Regions from separate parts of the Alloyangia pacifica genome, predicted to be linked through region 1. Evidence: riboswitches for the same ligand, from Rfam matches in the RefSeq annotation. Region 1 holds a riboswitch; the other holds the start of a gene.
What was found. A riboswitch is a leader RNA that binds a small molecule or an ion and turns the genes downstream of it on or off. The one in region 1 is predicted to bind thiamine pyrophosphate.

Region 1 (9,533 bases):
TGTCGCAGCTCTTCAACGGTATGGGCGGCGCGGAGTACATCGCCTCGATCCTCACCGGCTACACCGGCGAGACCAAGGTCGAAGCGGGCACCACCTTCTACGAGAACCATGCCTTCTCGACCGGCTGGATCGCCATGGCCCCGCCGCTCGCGGGCGAGGACGTGGAATTTGCCGACGGGCACTCCAACGAGCTGCACCACGAGGCACAGGACGTGGCGGCCTTCCTGATGTGGACCGCCGAGCCGAAGATGATGGCGCGCAAGCACGCGGGCTTCGTCGGGGTTCTGTTCCTGACGCTGCTGTCGGTGCTGCTGTACCTGACCAACAAGCGCATCTGGCGCCCGATCAAGCACAAGCCGGAGTGATCCTCGGCTGACGCGAAACAGAAGGCCCCGCCGTTTGGCGGGGCCTTTTGCGTCTGGAGGGAGCGCTGCGCCGTGGCGCGCCGCGCTACTGCCCCAGGTACGCCCGCAGTGCCTCCGGAGGGGCGTCGAACAGCGCCTGCGTCTCGACCGGGGGATGGGCGACACCCTCGGCGACCAGCACCGTCTCCTCGGCAAAGCGCCGAGCGTCCTGCGGGTCGTGGCTTACCAGCAGCACCAGCGCGCCGAGCTCACTGGCCACCTCCTGCACCAGATCGAGCATCTGCACCTTCAGCGCCGGTCCCAGCGCGGCAAAGGGCTCGTCGAGCGCGAGGATGGGCCGGGCCTGCAGCAGAACCCGCGCCAGCGCGGCCCGGCTCTGCTGCCCGCCCGAGAGCGCGCCCGGCTTGCGTGCCGAGAGGCCGCCGAGGCCCACGCGCTCCAGCGCCGACTCGAGCTTACGCGCCTCCTCCGCCGGCAGCCGCCCGCCGCCGGGGCGCAGGGCGAGACCAAGGTTCCGGGCAAGGCTCAGGTGCGGGAAGAGGTTGTTCTCCTGGAAGAGCATCGCCACGGGGCGCCGGTCGGGCGGGGTGGCGGTGATGTCCTGGCCCTGCCAGAGCAGGCGCCCGGCCTTTGGCGAGAGGAACCCGGCGATCAGGTCGAGCAAAGTCGATTTGCCCGCGCCAGAGGGCCCGATGATCGCCACCCGGCGGCCGGGAGCGAGAGAGAGGTTTGCCGAGAGGCTGTAGTCGCCCTCGGTGTGGCGCAGATTCTCAAGCGTCAGCATTGGCGCGGCCTCCCCGGTCGCAGAGCCAGAAGGCCCCGAAGCTGAAGATCAGCAGGAGCAGCGCCGCCCCCGCCGCTGGCTCCATCTGGTAGGAGCCCATCAGCCGGTAGACCTGCAGGGGCAGGGTCGCCCGCTCGGGATCGGGAAAAAGCGCGATGACGCCGAGATCGCCGATCGACAGCGCCGCGGTCAGACCCGCGGCAAAGCCCAGCGGGCGGCGCAGGCGGGGCAGCAGCACCAGCCGGATCCAGGCCAGCGGCGTCAGCCCGAGAGCCTGCGCGAGCCGCGCGTAGTCGGCGCGCACCGCCTCGGCCTCGGGGCGCAGGATGCGCAGGGCGAAGGGCAGGGCGACGAGCGCGTTGACCAGCGTGGTGACCGGCAGCGCCAGCGACAGCGGGTTGACGAAGGGGCGCACGATGAGGAAGAGCCCGGTGCCCAGCACCAGCGGCGAGACCGCGAGGCCGACGAGCCCCACCCATTCGCCCCAGCGGGTCGAGAGGGGCAGCGCCCAGGCCAAACAGAGCAGCGTCGAGGCAAGCGCCACGGTGAGCGAGTTCCACGCCGCCGCCCATGAACCCGTGCCAAGCTGCGCCAGCCCGGGCAGGCCGCGCGCGACAACCATCCCGAGCGGCGTCAGCAGGAAAAGCGCGGCGAGGGCGATCCATGCGGCGTCCATGACCCGGGACAGGCCCGTGCGCCCGTCCCAGCGGGTGACCATCCGGTCGAGCCCCGCCCCGAAGCCGCCGCCGGTGCCGAGCCGCAGGGCCACCAGCCCTGCCGCCAGCGCGAGGCCGAGCTGGATCACCGAGAGCAGCGCCGCCCGGCCAAGGTCGAAATCGAAGCGCACCGCCTGGTAGATTGCCAGCTCCACCGTCGTGGCGCGCGGCCCGCCGCCTAGCGTCAGCGCCACGGCAAAGCTCGACAGGCAGATGACGAAGATCACGGCGAAGGCGCCGGGCGCGATGCGCAGCAGCATCGGCAGTTCCAGCGTGCGGAACATGGCCCGGGGCGAGAGGCCCAGCGAAGCGGCAAGCCGGAAGCGCTCGGCGGGGATCGCCAGCCAGCCCTGCAGCAGCAGCCGGGTCGCGAGCGGCAGGTTGAAGAAGACATGCGCCAGCACCACGCCGTGCAGCCCGTAGATGCTGAAGCCCTTCAGGCCGAGCGCCCGCAGGGTGACGTTGATCAGGCCGTTCTGGCCGAAGACCGCGATCAGCCCCAGCACCGCGACGATGGTCGGCAGAATGAAGGGCGCACCCAGCAGGGAGATCAGCAGCCCGCGTCCCGGGAAGCGCCGCCGGGCCAGCGCGCGGGCGACCGGAATCGCCAGCGCCACCGAGAAGGCAGCCGAGAGCAGCGACTGCCAGAGCGTGAAGCGCAGCGCCTGCCAGTCGCCGGGGCCGAGCGTGCCCCAGCCTCCGGCGCGGGCCAGCACCGCGGCGACCGGGCCGAGCACCAGGGCCAGCACCAGCCCTGCCGCTATCAGCGCGGCGCTTATTGCGAGAGGCCGCGACGCCATGCCTCGATGGCCTCGTCGCGCAGCGCGGCGGCCTCGTCCTCGGAGTAGAACAGCACTTTGCTCGGCAGCTCGAGCTCCTTGAACCCTTCGGGCCACTCATCATGAGGCAGGGCCGCGGGGAAGGACCAGTTGCCGGTGGCGATCATCTGCTGGAACTCGGGGGTCAGGAGGAACTCCATGAACTCTTGCGCCAGCTCGGGCTGGTCGCTGATGGCCACTTTCGCGGCCAGCTCGACCATGAAGTAGTTGCCCTCGGGGAAGATCAGCGCCTTCTTGCTGTGATCGTCCTCGGCGATGATGTGATAGGCGGGCGAGGTGGTGTAGCTCAGCACCATGTCGGCCTCGCCGTCGGTGAAGAGCCCGTAGCTTTCCGACCAGCCCTTGGTGACGGTCAGGATCTTCGGGGCGAGCTTGCGCCAGGCGTCCTCGGCCCCATCGCCGTAGATGGATTGCACCCAGAGCGCCATGGCAAGGCCCGAGATCGAGCTGCGCGGGTCCTGGATGACGATTTTCAGATCGTCCGGCGCGTCGAGCAGCGCGTCGAAGCTCGTGGGCGGCTCGGGCAAACGGCTGCTGTCGTAGACAAAGGCCGTCTCGCCGTAGTTGTAGGGAAGGAAGGTGTCGTCGGTCCAGTCGATCGGCAGGGTGAGCGGAGAGAGGTCCACGCCATGCGGGGCGAAGAGGCCGCTCTCGCGCGCCCTCTTGGTCACGTCGGTGTTGAGGCCGAAGACCACGTCGGCCTCGGTCCGCTCCCCCTCGAGCAGCAGGCGCGGCAGCAGGTCGCCGGGCTTGAACTGCAGGTCGCAGCCGCAGCGCGCCTCGAACATCTCCTCGATCTTCGGGCCGGGACCCCACTCCGAGACGACGTAGTCGCCGGCGTAGACGGTCAGAACGGGCTCCTGCGCCAGCGCCGTGCTGGCAAAGAGACATCCCGCTGCAAAACTGATGGCCTTCATGGCATCCTCCAAATTTGCGGCGAGAGGGCAAGATGGGCCGAGGGGCGCTGCGCCCGGGGCCGTGACCTTCCCTCCGCCGGTGTTAACCGGGTCAGGTTCAACGGGTTCGCGATTTGCATCTCAGCCGGCGCTTGCGCGGGCGGCACCCCGAGGTAGCGCAAGACCTAGCCGGGGTGGGGGCGTCTGGCAAGGTCATTCGCCCCGGGCCCGGCCATGCGCGACCTCGGGGTGCGGCGAGACAATTCCCTTGAGGCATGGGCCGCTCTGGCCTAACAGACTGGCCTGAACGGCGAGCCCGCGGCGCGGGATTTCGCAAGCTTGCACCCGGACGGCACGACACAGGAGACCCGACCATGAGCCTCAACACCTTCGGCCATCTCTTCCGCGTGACCACCTGGGGCGAGAGCCACGGACCTGCACTTGGTGCCACGGTGGACGGCTGCCCGCCGGGCGTGCCGATCGACGAGGCGGCGCTGCAGAATTGGCTCGACCTGCGCAAGCCGGGTCAGAACAAGTACACCACCCAGCGGCGCGAGCCCGACGCGGTGAAGATTCTTTCGGGCGTGTTCGAAGGGCAGACCACCGGCACGCCGGTGCAGCTGATGATCGAGAACACCGACCAGCGTTCAAAGGACTATTCCGAGATCGCGGCGAAGTTCCGACCGGGCCATGCCGACATCACCTACTTCCAGAAATACGGCATCCGTGACTATCGCGGCGGTGGCCGCTCCTCGGCGCGCGAGACCGCGGCGCGGGTGGCGGCGGGCGGTCTGGCGCGCGCGGCGCTGGCCGAACTGGCACCGGGGCTGCAGATCACCGGCTACATGGTGCAGATGGGCCCGCAAGCCATCGACCGGTCGCGCTTCGACTGGGAGGAGATCGCCCGCAACCCGTTCTGGTGCCCGGATGCCGAGGCGGCCGAGGGCTGGGCGGACTACCTCGACGGGCTGCGTAAATCCGGGGACAGCGTCGGTGCGGTGATCGAGGTGACGGCGCGCGGCGTGCCGGCCGGGCTGGGTGCGCCGATCTACGGCAAGCTCGACACCGATCTCGCGGCGGCGATGATGTCGATCAACGCGGTGAAGGCGGTCGAAATCGGCGAAGGCATGGCGGCGGCCACGCTGACCGGCACCCTGAACGCCGACGAGATCACCATGGGGCCGGACGGGCCGGTCTACAGCTCGAACCACGCGGGCGGCATTCTTGGCGGGATTTCCACGGGTCAGGACGTGGTGGTGCGCTTCGCGGTGAAGCCGACCTCGTCGATCCTGACCCCGCGCAAGACGGTGACCGAGACCGGCGAGGAAACGGAGATCGTCACCAAGGGGCGGCATGACCCTTGCGTCGGTATCCGCGCGGTGCCGGTGGGCGAGGCAATGATGGCCTGCGTGATCCTTGATCACCTGCTGCTGCATCGCGGCCAGATCGGCGCGAACCGCGGGCATATCGGCTGAGCCCAAGCAACGACCGATCTGGCTTTGCATCCCGGCGGGCGCGACTGCCGCGCCAGGGATGTGACGCAGCCTTGCGAGGGTGCGCCATCACCCCCGCGTCAGCTGCGGCCATTCTGAGGAACGGCGCCGTGGGCCGGCGTGCGGCACCTCAGAACTCTTCCCAGCTCACGTCGTCCCCGGCCGCCGCCCTTGCAGGCGCGGGCGTGGCCGGGCCCACGCTAGGCGGCGCGGGCTCGAAGTTCTCGATCGGCACCGCCAGCGGGGTGACTTCGGAGCTGTCGGAGAGTTCCGCGCCCGAGAAGCGGTTGAGTTGCGACAGCAGACGGTCGGCTTCGCTGTTGAGCTGGTCGCTGGCGGTGCTCGTCTCGCCGACCATGGCGGCGTTCTGCTGGGTGACCTTGTCGAGTTCCGCCACGCCGACGTTGATCTCTTGCAGGCCGGCGGCCTGTTCCTTGGCGGCGGTGGCGATCTCGGCGACAAGTTCGGAGACCTCGCTCACGTTGCGCACGATGTCGGAGAGCGCCGTGCCCGTCTGTTCCACGAGTTGACCGCCATCCTTGACCTGTTGCGAGCTATTTGACACCAGCGCCTTGATTTCCCGTGCGGATTCCGACGCGCGTTGTGCCAGGGACCGGACCTCGGAGGCGACCACGGAAAAGCCCTTGCCCGACTCGCCGGCGCGGGCCGCCTCGACCCCGGCGTTGAGCGCCAGGAGGTTGGTTTGGAAGGCAATGTCGTCGATGACGCCGATGATCTGGGTGATCTGGTCGGAGGAGGCGGCGATGGAGCCCATGGCCGCGAGTGCCTTCTCCATGACCGCGCCGCCCTCTTCGGCGCGGCGGCGGCCCTCTCCGACGCGGCGGTCGGCGTCCTCGGCGCGGTCGGCGGCGGCGCGGACGCTGGAGGAGAGCTGCTCCAGCGCGGCGGCGGATTCCTCGAGCGTGGCGGCTTGCACCTCGGAGCGGCGCGACATGTCGCGGGACATGTTGGACAGTTCCTTGGAGTTGCGCTGCACCGTATCAGCGGAGGCCCGCAGCGAGCTGACCAAAGTGCCGATTCCCTCCGAGAGCGCGTTGAAATCCTCGCAGAGCTGAACCGCGCTGTGATCGAGGCTGCGCCACTCTTCGGCGTCGAGCCGGTGGCTGGCATCCCCGCGCGAGAGGTTTCCCATAGCGGTGCCGAGGGCCTGGAACAAGCCGAGGCGGCGGTCGTTGGCCGCGCGTTCCTGGGCGCTGCTCTCGTCGGCCTGGAGCAGGCGGCCGCGCAACTCTTCGAGGTTGCGGGCGATAGAGCCGGCCTCGTCGCCGCGCGTCTGCCCCTCGATCTCGGCCGCGTAGTCGCCCTGGGCGATGCGCTGGACCGCGCCGGCGGCGGTCTGGAAGGGGCGGGCGAGCAGCTTGCCGAAGCCGATGATGCACACGAGCGACAGGGCCACTGCCACAGCATTGGCGCCGACCAGCATGAAGCGCCCTGTGTCCACCGCCTCGGTGGACTGCTCCTCGGCGCGTTTGGCGAGGAGGTGAAGCTCGGTGCGCATGGCGGAAACTTCCTTCCGCGCTTTGTCGATGGTGGGCAGCAGGACCGAGCTGATGTGGGTGTCGCGTTCGAAGATGGTGAACCCGGGGATCGTCAGCGTGTCGATCTGCGGAACCAGCCCCTTCGCCAGGGAGGCGACCGCCTGGAGCCGGGTCTGGAAATCCGGGCGCCGGGCCTCGGGGGAGGCGGGGTTCATGAAGGCGTCGGCATTATCATCCACCAATGTCTGTATCGACAGAAGGTTCGCGCGGAGCTGGTCGAGCGGTTCGGTGCCGCCGTGTTCGTAGTGCAGGATCGCCAGGCCGGAGTGATCGATCTGCGACTGCACGGTGTTCAGAACGGCGTTCTGGCGCCGAAGATCACTGCCGAAGTCGAGGCTGTTTGACATGCGCATCTGGATAAAGCCCGAGGCCAGGGCGAGCGCCAGCGTCAGCAGCATGAAGACCGATCCTAGGATCAGCAATTGTACGCGGATGGTGAACCTGCTCATGACCCATTCCTGCTTGAGACATGGCGCTCGGCGCGCCGGACATGTCTTCGCTAGCAGCGCGGGGTAAACAAACCCTTCGTACCGCCGCAGATTGCAGCGAATTCGATCCGTTTCCCGCAGGCGCCCGTGGGAAGCGCAGGCGCCCCCGCAGGGGTCTGCGGAGGCGCCGAGGGTGACCGGAGCTTGGCAAGCCTGCCGGGGCAGCCCTTACATGTTGCCGCCGAGCAGGGCCGCGTTGCCGCCGGAGGCGGTGGTGTCGATGCAGACGTGGCGTTCGGCGCGGGCATGCCCCTTGTCCGGCGCGCCGGTGATAAGCGTCAGGATCGGCCCCTCGCGCCCTGCCAGCGCCTGACGATAGGCCGCGGCTTCGCTGGCTCCCCCCCACCAAAGCGCCGCCGAGATGCCCTTGAGCGTGGCCAGCACCTGCGGCGCGATCCTGCCATGGGCAGTGACCGCCACGCCGCCGAGGGCGCGGATCGCCTCGGCCTGCGCCGCGGCAGCCTCTGGCCCCGGACCCATGCAGAGCACGGGCTCGCGTGCCAGCGTCATATATTGGTTGGCCTCGCCGGTTGGACCGGGCAGGTCCTTGCGCTCGGGCTGCGGCGCGCAGCCGGCACTGCGCAGCGCCTCTTCGAGGCGCGCCGGGATCTCGTCGGTGCCCCAACTCGTGCCCGCCTGCGGCGCCGGGTGGGCGCGGAAGCGGTCGACGTAAAGCGGGCCGCCCGCCTTGGGCCCGGTGCCCGAGAGCCCCTCGCCGCCGAAGGGCTGGCTGCCGACGATGGCGCCGATCTGGTTGCGGTTGACGTAGATGTTGCCGGCGTGGACGCGCTCGGTGACGTGCTGCACGCGGTCATCGATGCGGGTCTGCAGGCCGAATGTCAGCCCATAGCCGCGGTCGTTGATCGCGTCGATCACCGCGTCCAGCTCGAACGCCCGGAAGGTGGCGAGGTGCAGGACCGGGCCAAAGATCTCGCGCTCCAGATCGTCGATGCCGCCGACCTTGATCAGCGTGGGCGCAACGAAATGGCCCTCGGAGGGGACGGCGATCTCGTGCAGGAGGCGGCCTTCGCTCCGGGCGGTCTCGACATGGGCGAGGATGCCCTGCTTGGCCTCGGCGTCGATCACCGGGCCGAGGTCGGTCGAAAGATGCCACGGCGCGCCGGGTTTCAGCACGTCCATCGCGCCCATCAGCATCTCGGTGAAATGCGGGGCGATGTCCTCCTGTACGTAGAGGCAACGCAGGGCCGAGCAGCGCTGGCCTGCCGACTGGAACGCAGACTCGACGATGGCGCGCACGGCTTGCTCGGGCAGGGCGGTGCTGTCGACGATCATCGCGTTGAGACCGCCGGTCTCGGCGATGAAGGGCGTGCCGGGAGCAAGGTGCCTGGCGATCGACTTGTGGATGATCTGCGCGGTTTCGGTCGAGCCGGTGAAGGCGACGCCCGTCACCGCCGGGTTGGAGGTTAGCGCGGCGCCGACCTCTCCGGCACCCGGCAGCAGCTGCAGGGCGGAGGCGGGCACGCCGGCCTCATGCAGCAGCTGCACGGCGCGGTGGGCGATCAGCGAGGTCTGCTCGGCGGGCTTGGCGAGCACGGCGTTGCCGGCCGCCAGCGCGGCGGAGAGCTGGCCGGTGAAGATCGCCAGCGGGAAGTTCCACGGGCTGATGCAGGCGAAGACGCCCTGCGGCGCGGCTCCCTCCGCGCGGGCGGCGTAGTAGCGCAGGAAGTCCACCGCCTCGCGGAGCTCGGCGACGGCGTCGAGCTGGGTCTTGCCGGCCTCGCGGGCGAGCAGGGCGAAGAATTCGCCGAAGTGCTGCTCAAAGAGGTCCGCGGCCTTGTTCAGGATCGCGGCGCGCTCTTGCGGTGCGGCGCTCCAGGGCTGGCCGGCGGCGGCGGCGGCGGCCACGGTCTCGGCGCTGGACCAGGTGATCTCGCCAGTCTTGGTGAGGCTTGCGGGGTTCAGCACGTCCTCGGTCCCGCCCAAGGGCGCAGGGGCGGCGAGCAGCGGGCCGGCCTTCCAGATCATTGCCTCGAAGGGCGCACGGGCGGCCTCGACGCGGGCGATCGTCGGACGGTCCGTCAGATCGAAGCCCTCGGAGTTGGCGCGCTCGGGCTGGAACAGCTCGGGGCCGCGGGCGAGGGTGCGGGAGTCCTCGGCGGTGAAGGGGTCGGCGGCGACCTCCTCGGGTGGCACGCTCTCGTCGACGATCTGGTTGACGAAGGAGCTGTTGGCGCCGTTCTCCAGCAAGCGGCGGACGAGATAGGCCAGAAGGTCGCGGTGCGCACCGACAGGCGCATAGATGCGGCAGCGGGTCTTTTCCTGCTCGTGGACGATCTCGTGCAGCCGCTCGCCCATTCCGTGCAGGCGCTGAAACTCGAAGCTGTCGCGGTCATCGCCGGCCATCTCGAGGATCGCCGCCACCGTGTGGGCGT
Region 2 (9,533 bases), on a different replicon from region 1:
AGCGTGTGCTCGGCGATGAGCGCCCGGTTTGACCACCAGGTTTCCATCACCATCAGCGGGCCGGGCAGGATGAACTTCGGCAGACCTGTCAGGGTGACTGTGGTCTGCCAGAGCAGGAGCGCGAACCCGATCGCCAGGAGGGCGGAGCCGTATTTCATCAGGCGGCGTCCCGCAGGTTGCGCAGCAGCGCGGCCTGGCATCGGAGCGTGTCGAGATCGTCGATCGGGCGCGGCACCGGGGCGGCGGGGGGCGGGCAGGCGGTCACGCCCGCGGCGGTCAGCACGAGGATCGCGTGGCCCAGACGAGCCGCCTCGCCGGGATCGTGGGTGACCACCAGCACCGTCCGCCCCCGTAGCAGCTCGACCGCCAGATCCTGCATGGCAGCGCGCGTCTGCGCATCGAGCGCCGAGAAGGGTTCGTCGAGCAGGATGATCGGCTTGTCCTCCATCAACGTCCGGGCCAGGGCGACCCGTTGGCGCTGCCCGCCGGAGAGGGCACCGGGTTTCTTGTGGGCATGACCCGAAAGCCCGACCCGCCCGAGGATATGCGCGAGGCGTTCGCTGTCCGCCGGCTCGCCGCGGAGGCGCGCACCGAGGCGGATGTTGTCGGAGACGCTCGCCCAAGGCAGAAGCAGGTCGTCCTGCGCCATGTAGGCCACCCGTTCGGGGATCGGCGCGGCGTCGGTGGCGGTGATCGTGCCATCGAAGCGCGCGCCGGTCGGCAGCCCGCAGATCAGCCGCAGCACCGTGGACTTGCCGACGCCCGAGCCGCCCAAAAGGCAGGTCCAGCGTCCGGCGGGCAGCGTCAGGCTGAGCGGCGCGAAAAGGGGGGCGCCGTCGATGCTGGCCCGTCCCGCGAGGGTGACGCCCGGGGCGTCGCTCACGGTCTCAGGCCCATCTGCCAGAATTGCACCTCGAGCTCGGTGGCGGTGCGGAAGGTCCGGCACAGCCGCTGCCAGCGCGGCGAGGTCTCGAACTCCGGTCCCAGCCGGCGCGTAGCTGCGCCGTCGAGCAGGGCGCCCACGGCGGCGCAGCTCTGCTGGTAATCCTGGCCCGCGTAGGTGCCGATCCAGTCGGCGTAGCGCTCCGAGGTGGCCTCGGCCTGCAGCCGCGCGCCGATCTCGCCGTAGCCCATCACGCAGGGCGCGAGGGCCGCAAGAAGGTCGAGCAAATCGCCGCTGTAGCCCGCCTCCAGCACGAAGCGCGTGTAGGCGAGGTTCTCGGGCCGCTCGGCGGTGGCGAAGAGCGCGTCCGCGGGGATGCCGGCCTTCGCGCAGGTCTCGACGTGCAGCTGCATCTCCTCGGAGACGAGCGCGTTCACCGTCCCCACGGCGGCCAGCATCTCCGCGTGGGTTTCCGATTTCACCACGGCGAGGGCCCAGGCCCGCGAGAAGTGGACGAGAAAGACGTAGTCCTGCTGCAGGTAGTGGAGAAAGGCTTCGTGCGGCAGGCTGCCGTCGCCAAGCGCCTCGACGAAGGCATGGCGGGTGTAGTCCCGCCAGGCCCCGCCCGCCTCTGTGCGCATCGCCGCAAAGGCGCGGCCGTACTCCCGAGTCATGGCCGGGTTCCTTGCGCGGTCACGTCGATGACAATTGCCTCGACGGGGTTCAGCGCGTCGATCATGCCGCTGTCCTTGAGGAACGCCTCGAAGCGGGCATAGCGCCCCGCGTCAAAGGCCGCCGGACGCAGCGCGAAGCGCGGCAGCGTGTCCTGCCATGCGCGTTCGTTCAACTCGTCCTGCAGCTCGGGCGAACTGGCTGAGAAGACCTCCCAGCTTTCCTCGGGGTTGTTGATGATGAACTGCGTCGCCTTCTCGGTCGCGGCAAGGAAGCGGGCGATCTTGCCGGCGTCCATGCGGTCCGGATTGGCGACATAGATCAGCTCGTCGTAGGAGGGCACGCCCTCTTCCTCGATGTAGAAGCAGCGGCCCGCGACGCCCTCGATCTCCATCTGGTTCAGCTCGAAATTGCGGAAGGCCCCGATCACCGCATCGACCTGCCCCGACATGAGCGACGGGGAGAGCGAGAAGTTCACGTTGATCATCTCGATATCCTCGGGAGTGATGCCGTGCCCTCCCAGCATCGCCTGAAGCACGGCCTCCTCGACCCCGGCGACGGAAAAGCCGATCTTCTTGCCCTTGAGATCGGCAAGCTCCTGCACCGGGCCGTCCTTGAGCACCAGCAGGCAGTTCAGCGGCGTTGCGACCAGCGTTCCGACGCGCTTGAGCGGCAGCCCCTCGTGAATTTGCAGGTGCAGCTGCGGCTGGTAGGAGACCGCAAGATCGGCCTGACCGGCGGCGACGAGGCGGGGCGGCGCCGAGGGGTCTGCGGGGGCGACGATCTCGACCTCGAGGCCCTGTTCGGCGAAATAGCCCTTTTCCTGCGCGATCACGATCGGGCCGTGGTCGGGGTTGACGAACCAATCGAGCAAAAGGGTCATCTTGTCGGCCGCCAGCGCGGGGCTGGCGGTCAGAAGGGCGAGGGCGGTCAACAGGGATTTCACAGGGGGTCTCCTCCGGGGGATCATGAGGCAGAGGCCGCGACGAGAACGATCTCGCCGGGCCAGGTTTCGGCGATCTGTTCCGCGGCCCGCCAGGCGCGCAGGCCGGTCGCACAGCAAAGGGCCAACCGGGTGCCGGGGGCGGGCGGATGTGCCACCAGCGCGGCGGCGGTTGACCGCGTGGCCTGCGGGTGCAGGAGCAGGCTGTCGGGGCGCAGATCGATGATGTGGTCGCGGGGGCGCAGCTGGGCGGCAGCGACGAAGCGAAAGCGGGCGGCGGGTTCCGGCGCGCGGTCGAAGCGGAAGCTGGTCGAGCGCATCTCGAGACCATCGTAGCGAACCATCAGCCCGAGCGGCGAGGGCGAGAGGCCGAGCAGCACGCTCAGCGCCATCTGCGCCTGCATTGCGCCGATGGTGCCGACCACGGGGCCGAGCACCCCGGCGGTGGCGCAGCTCGCGCCGTTGCCCGGCGCGTCGGGGAACAGCGCCCGGAGCGAGGGCGCGCCGCCGCAGAAGCCGCCGACATAGCCGCCAAGCCCGAGCGCCGAGGCGCTGATCAGCGGCAGGCCCTCGGCAAGGCACAGGTCGCTCAGCAAGTAGCTGACCGCGTAGCTGTCGGCGCAGTCGAGCACGAGATCGGCGTGGCGGACCAGCTCGGGCGCGGTGGCCGGGGTCAGAACGTCCGGCACGGACTCGATGGTGATCTCGGGGTTGATCGCGCGGCAGCGCTCCGCGGCCACCTGCGCCTTGGGCCGGTTGCAGTCGGCCTCGGTGAACAGGGTCTGGCGGTGCAGGTTCGACAGGCTCACCACGTCGCCGTCGACGATGGTGATCCGCCCAACCCCCGCCCCGGCGAGCAGCGGCAGCACCGGCGCGCCCAGCCCTCCCGCGCCGACCACCAGAACTCGGGCCTCGGACAGCCGGCGCTGGCCGGGCTCGCCCACTTCCGGCAGGATGGTCTGGCGCGCGTAGCGGCTCATCGGGTCGCCTCGAGCCACTGGCGGATGCGGGCCTCCGGGTCGGTGTTCAGCGTGATGTCGGTGACCGCCGAGACGATGTCGGCCCCGGCCTCGAACACACCGCCGGCGCGCTCGACCGACATGCCGCCGATGGCCACCAGCGGTACCGCACCGACGCGGGCCTTCCACTCGGTGACGCGCGGCAGCCCCTGCTGGTGCCATTTCATCTTCTTCAGGATCGTCGGGTAGACCGGGCCGAGCGCGACGTAATCCGGATCCATCGCCATCACGCGTTCGAGCTCATCGTCGTCATGGGTCGAGACGCCGAGCTTCAGCCCGGCGCGGCGGATCGCTTCGAGATCGGCGGTGTCGAGATCCTCCTGCCCGAGGTGCAGCCAGTCGCAGCCGAGGTCGATGGCCTCTTGCCAATGGTCATTGACCACCAGCACCGCCCCATGCGCGCGGCACAGATCGCGCGACAGAGCGATCTCTGCGCGGACGGTCTCCGGCGGCTGATCCTTGATGCGCAGCTGGACCAGCTTGACGCCGAGCGGCAGCATCCGGCGCAGCCAGTCCGAGTGATCGAAGATCGGGTAGAAGCGGTCGAGGGTCATGCGAGAAACGCCTTTCCGATAACGGGGGTCGAGGCTTCGGCCATGTCGCGGGCCTCGATCGGGTCGGCCTCATGCGCCAGTCGTCCCGCCTCGATCGCGCGCATCATGGCGCGGGCCATGGCCACGGGATCGCCTGCGCGGGCGACGGCGGTGTTGAGCAGCACCGCGTCATAACCCAGCTCCATCGCCTGCGCCGCATGGCTCGGCAGACCGATACCGGCATCGATCACCAGCGGCACCTCGGGGAATTCCGAGCGCATGGCGCGCAGCGCGTAGATGTTGTTGAGCCCGCGCCCTGATCCGATCGGCGCGCCCCAGGGCATCAGCACCTCGCAGCCCGCGGCCAGCAGGCGCTCACCGACGATCAGGTCCTCGGTGGTGTAGGGGAAGACTTGGAAGCCGTCTTCGGTCAGGATCTTCGCCGCCTCGACCAGCTGGAAGACATCGGGTTGCAGGCTGTCGGTGTGGCCGATCAGTTCGAGCTTGATCCAGCGCGTGCCGAAGACCTCGCGCGCCATATGCGCGGTGGTCACCGCCTCCTTGACGGTGTGGCAGCCCGCGGTGTTGGGCAGGATGAGAACGCCGAGCTCCTGGATCATCTTCCAGAAGGCGGCGCCCGCTCCCTCGGCGCCTTCGCGGCGCAAGGACACGGTTGCGACCCCGGCGCCGCTCTCTCGGAAGGCTTGCTCGAGGAGGGCGGGGCTTGGGTATTGCGCGGTGCCCAGCATCAGCGGGTTGGGCAATTGGGTGCCGTAGAAGGGTTTCATGGTCATCCTCCCTGCATGGGGGCGAGAATTTCGACGCGGTCGCCGTCGTGTAGTGGATGCGAGGCGCGTAGAGCGGCCGGGACGAAGGTCTCGTTCACCGCGGTTGCGACCCGCCCGGAAACCTCGCGTTCTTCGAGCAGTCCCGCGAGGGTCGTGGCGGCCACGTCATGAGGGGCGCCGTTAATCACGATCTTCATCGACCATCTCCGTGTGAAGGTTGCTGAGGGCAAGATCGGCCACGCCGCGCGCCAGCGCCGGCGCCAGCAGGTAGCCGTGGCGATAGAGGCCATTGGCGTAGATCCGGCCGCCGGTCCGGCGGATGCGGGGTAGGTTGTCGGGAAACGCGGGGCGCAAGTCGACGCCGATCTCGAGCACCTCGGCCTCGCCGAAGGCGGGGCTCAGCGCATAGGCGGCGCTGAGCAGCTCGAGCATCGAGCGCGCGGTGATCCGGCGGCGGTCTTCGCTCTCGATCATCGTCGCGCCCAGCATGTAGACGCCGCGCCCGCGGGGGACGATGTAGAGCGGGATGCGCGGGTGCAGCAGGCGCACTGGACGCGAAAGCGTCACGTCCGGGCAGCGGATCACCAGCATCTCGCCCTTCACCCCGCGCAGGTCGTGCAGGGTGTCGCGCGCGCTCAGGCCCCGGCAGTCGATTGCATTCTGCAGGTCCTCGGGCGCCTCGGTCGCGTGAAACGCCACGCCGCGCGCCTGCAGGTCGGCATAAAGGTCGGCCAGCGCCTGGCGAGGGTTCAGATGCGCCTCGTCCTCGAAAAAGAGCCCCTTCGAGTAGCCGTGCAGGTCAGGCTCGAGCTCGGCCAGCTCGGCGTCGACCTCGCGAAACCCCTCGGTGCGGCGCGCAAAGCGGCGCAAGTCGGGCAGGTCGCGTCGCCCGGCGACGACCAGCGTGCCGCAGTGCGCCACCGTAGTGCGCTCTTGCCACCAGCCGATCGCCTGCTGGCCGAGCCGGAGCACCGGCTCCTCGGCGTTTTCGTATTCGCACCATGGCGCCAACATGCCGCCCGCCCACCACGAGCAGCCATGCGGCCCCGGCGGGCCCGCCGGGTCGAAGACCTGGACCTCGGCGCCGCGCGCGGCCAGTTCGCTGGCGACCGCGAGGCCCGCAACGCCGGATCCGATGACTGAGAACATCGCCTCAGCTCCAGACATTGTGGAAGTGGTGCAGCGGCCCATGGCCGTGGCCGACATTCAGGCCGTCAGCGGCCGCAATCGCCTGCTGCACGTAGCGGTGCGCCTCGGCGGTGGCCTCCGCGAGCGGCAGCCCCTTTGCCAGCCCGGCGGCGATGGCCGAGGAGAGCGTGCAGCCGGTGCCATGGGTGTTGCGGGTGAGCTGGCGCGGCGCGGTGAAGCTGGCCAGAACCTCGCCGCCCGAGATCAGGATATCCTCGCAGAGCGCGCCCTCGGCGTGGCCCCCCTTCATCAGGACGGCCTGCGCCCCGCCTGCGCAGAGCGCCTTGCCCTGGTCGGTCATCTCCTCCGCGGTGCTGGCGAGGGGCAGACGCAGCAACGCGGCGGCCTCGGGCAGGTTCGGGGTCACGAGGGTCGCACGGGGGGCAAGTTTCTCGCGCAGCGCCGCCACGGCGTCAGGGGCAAGCAGAGCGTCTCCGGACTTTGCGATCATCACCGGATCGAGCACGATGGCGCCGCCATATCCCGCGAGGGCGCGGGTCACGCAGTCGATGATATCCGGCGTCGCCAGCATTCCGATCTTGACCGCGCGCACGTCGAGATCGCTCAGCACGGCGCTGATCTGCGCTTCGATGATGTCTTGCGGGATGGCGTGCACGGCAGATACGGCACAGGTGTTCTGGGCGGTCACCGCGGTGATGACGCTGGCGCCGTAGACACCAAGCGCGGACATGGTCTTCAGGTCCGCCTGGATGCCCGCCCCGCCGCTGCTGTCGGATCCGGCTATGGTCAAAGCGACATGCGCCAAAGGGTGCTCCTCCAAAAACAAGGGCACCGCGCATGGAAAACGTCCGATAGCTGTAGACCGTTCCCTACGCCGGTATTGCCCGGATCAGGTTCGATGGGTTAGCGCATTCACGCCTCTCAGCCTCTTCGAGGCACCCCAACGGTATGCAAATCCGTAGCAACGCGGCGGACCGAAGTCAAACCGGCTGGCACGATCTCGTTGTGCCCGCGCCGCACCGTCGCTGCCGCTCGGGCCTTCTAACCCTTGTCGGGGCGCCGTGTCGCGAGATCGGCGAGGCTCTGATCACGCTTGATCGCACGGGTGATCACGGAGGTCCGGGTGCGGATGACTCCGGGAAAGCGCGCGATCTCGTAGCGGATGAGAGTGTCCATCTCGGCCATGTCGCGGGCGATGACATGAAGGGCATAGTCGGCGTCGCCCGTCGTGGCATGGCATCGCCAGATCGACGGATGCCGCGTCACTTCGCGCTCGAAGGCTTCCGCAGCTTCGAAATCGAGCGTCACTGTGATGTTGGCCTCGAGCCCGAACCCCAGGGCCGCCGGGTCGAGCACGGCTTTGTAGCCGGTGATCGCACCGGCCAGCTCAAGGGCCTTGACGCGTTTCCAGACCGGGGTTTTCGACATCTGCAGCCGGTCTGACAGCTCGGCGAAAGACAGGCGCGCGTCTGCTTCGAGGAGTCCCAGGATTTTCAGATCGACGGCATCCATTCGTTCTCTCCGATCCTCGAAAGTGAGGTGATTCATTCCCAAATTTCCCCGAAAATTCGCGGAATGAGAATAATGATTTCCCAGATTAGGGGAACATGTCGGGATATCCAACAGTGGAGCTGCAGATGAAATCCCGCGCCGAGTATCACGAGATGATCGAGTCCCCGAAGATGCTGGACTATGGCGTCTATCTGGATGTGGCCAAGCTCCTGGACTGCCAGAAACCCCTGGCCGAGATGTGCAACGCCGACGAGCTGCAATTCCAGATCGTCCACCAGGTCGAAGAGCTTTGGATGAAGCTGATGGCCTACACGCTGGTCGATGTGATGGCCTACCTCGACGAAGGCAACACCCACCGGGTCGTGACACTCATGGGGCGGGTTCACCGTCTGATGCGGCTGATGACGGCGCAGCTCGATGTGCTGGAGACGATGTCGCCGCGCGAATACCAGGAAATCCGCCTGCAGCTCGGCAACGGATCCGGCCAGGAAAGCCCGGGCTTCCAGACGCTGCTGCGCATGCCCAACGATCTGTGGAGCGCCTACAAGGCGACCTATCTCGATGGCAAGGGGCTGACCGTCGCGGAGGTCTACGACGCCAAGTACGATCATGGCGAGAGCTATGTCGTCGCCGAGGCCCTGATCGAGTATGATGAGCTGTTCCAGAAGTTTCGCGCCATGCACCTCTACCTCATCCACCGGTCGATCGGGCTGGGGTCAAGATCGTTGAAGGGGCGCCCCGTGGGGCTGCTGGAAGCGGGCGCCAAGCACCGATTCTTTCCCGAGCTCTGGGATGTGCGCTGCGATATGACCGACGCGTGGGGCGCGAGCTACGGGGTCGTGCGCGAGGCCATTCACGACAAGCCGCAGAAGCCCGCCGTCGCCGGGGGCTGCCCGATGGGCTGAGGCACCGACCGGGCCTTCCCGTCGTCTCCTGCCTGCCGGTCAGGAGGCCGCCGGAGTACGCCGCCGGCTCAGTGGCCGAAGATCTGGCTCAGGAAAAGCTTGGTGCGGTCGTTCTGCGGGGCGCTGAAGAAGGGTTCCGGCGCATTCTCTTCGATGATCTGGCCGCGATCCATGAAGATGACGCGGTCCGCGACCTGCCGCGCGAAGCCCATCTCGTGGGTGACGCAGAGCATGGTCATGCCGTCCTGGGCAAGGCCAACCATGGTCTCGAGGACTTCCTTGATCATCTCGGGGTCGAGCGCCGAAGTCGGTTCGTCGAAGAGCATGATCCGGGGCTTCATGCAAAGAGAGCGCGCGATCGCCACCCGTTGTTGCTGGCCGCCGGAAAGTTGGCCGGGGTACTTGTTGGCCTGATCGGCGATGCGCACGCGCTCAAGGTAGTGCATCGCGGTGTCAATCGCCTCGCTGCGCCAAGCCTTGCGCACGGACATGGGTGCGAGGATGCAATTCTCGAGGATCGTCATGTGCGGGAAGAGGTTGAACTGCTGGAAGCACATGCCGACTTCCGAGCGGATGCGACTGATGTTTTTCGTGTCGGAGGTCAGCTCCACCCCCTCGACGGTGATGACGCCCGCCTCGTGCGCCTCGAGCCGGTTTATGCAGCGGATCAGCGTGGATTTTCCGGAGCCGGATGGGCCGGCGATGACGATCCGCTCGCCTTGGGCAACCGTCAGGTTGATATCCTTAAGCACATGAAAATTGCCGTACCATTTGTTGAGGCCGGAGATCCGGATCGCAGGGGCAGGGGCCTTGGTCATCAGTCAGTCCTGTCGGAAAAGTCGGGGAATCGGGGTGTTTCCCTGCGCCGTCACGAGACGGGGTGCAGGCGCCGGTAGCTTTCTTCGCCCGCGAGGACGAAGCGCAAGAACAGCAATTCGACCTGAGCCCCGTTGCGCGTGGTGAAGGCCGAGACCATCTGCCGGTGGAAATCGACAAGCGTCTGGTGCGAGGCGGAGTCGTGCAACGTTGCGAGGCGGACGCATTGGATTTGTGCGATGTATCGTAGGATGGTCTCGCGCAGGGCGGTGTTCGGCACCCCCATGATCCAGATCCGGCGGATGTCTTCCGA

Region 2: it holds a riboswitch for thiamine pyrophosphate, as region 1 does, so the genes downstream of both, thiD (bifunctional hydroxymethylpyrimidine kinase/phosphomethylpyrimidine kinase) here and CEW88_RS11710 (thiamine ABC transporter substrate-binding protein) in region 1, are expected to answer to the same signal.

The regions. Positions count from the first base shown of each region.
Region 1 covers NZ_CP022189.1:2,422,107-2,431,639, reverse strand. Annotated here, with positions in the region: gene CEW88_RS11725 (cytochrome c1) at 1-365, shown strand, start outside; gene CEW88_RS11720 (thiamine ABC transporter ATP-binding protein) at 451-1,149, opposite strand; gene CEW88_RS11715 (thiamine/thiamine pyrophosphate ABC transporter permease ThiP) at 1,136-2,665, opposite strand; gene CEW88_RS11710 (thiamine ABC transporter substrate-binding protein) at 2,641-3,621, opposite strand; TPP riboswitch at 3,673-3,781, opposite strand; gene aroC (chorismate synthase) at 3,975-5,075, shown strand; gene CEW88_RS11700 (methyl-accepting chemotaxis protein) at 5,224-7,101, opposite strand; gene putA (bifunctional proline dehydrogenase/L-glutamate gamma-semialdehyde dehydrogenase PutA) at 7,309-9,533, opposite strand, start outside.
Region 2 covers NZ_CP022193.1:8,012-17,544, forward strand. Annotated here, with positions in the region: gene CEW88_RS22515 (ABC transporter permease) at 1-158, opposite strand, end outside; gene CEW88_RS22520 (ABC transporter ATP-binding protein) at 158-883, opposite strand; gene CEW88_RS22525 (TenA family protein) at 880-1,557, opposite strand; gene CEW88_RS22530 (ABC transporter substrate-binding protein) at 1,554-2,501, opposite strand; gene CEW88_RS22535 (HesA/MoeB/ThiF family protein) at 2,522-3,478, opposite strand; gene CEW88_RS22540 (thiamine phosphate synthase) at 3,475-4,071, opposite strand; gene CEW88_RS22545 (thiazole synthase) at 4,068-4,838, opposite strand; gene thiS (sulfur carrier protein ThiS) at 4,841-5,035, opposite strand; gene CEW88_RS22555 (FAD-dependent oxidoreductase) at 5,019-5,987, opposite strand; gene thiD (bifunctional hydroxymethylpyrimidine kinase/phosphomethylpyrimidine kinase) at 5,992-6,792, opposite strand; TPP riboswitch at 6,837-6,940, opposite strand; gene CEW88_RS22565 (Lrp/AsnC family transcriptional regulator) at 7,029-7,499, opposite strand; gene CEW88_RS22570 (tryptophan 2,3-dioxygenase family protein) at 7,625-8,404, shown strand; gene CEW88_RS22575 (amino acid ABC transporter ATP-binding protein) at 8,473-9,222, opposite strand; gene CEW88_RS22580 (GntR family transcriptional regulator) at 9,273-9,533, opposite strand, start outside.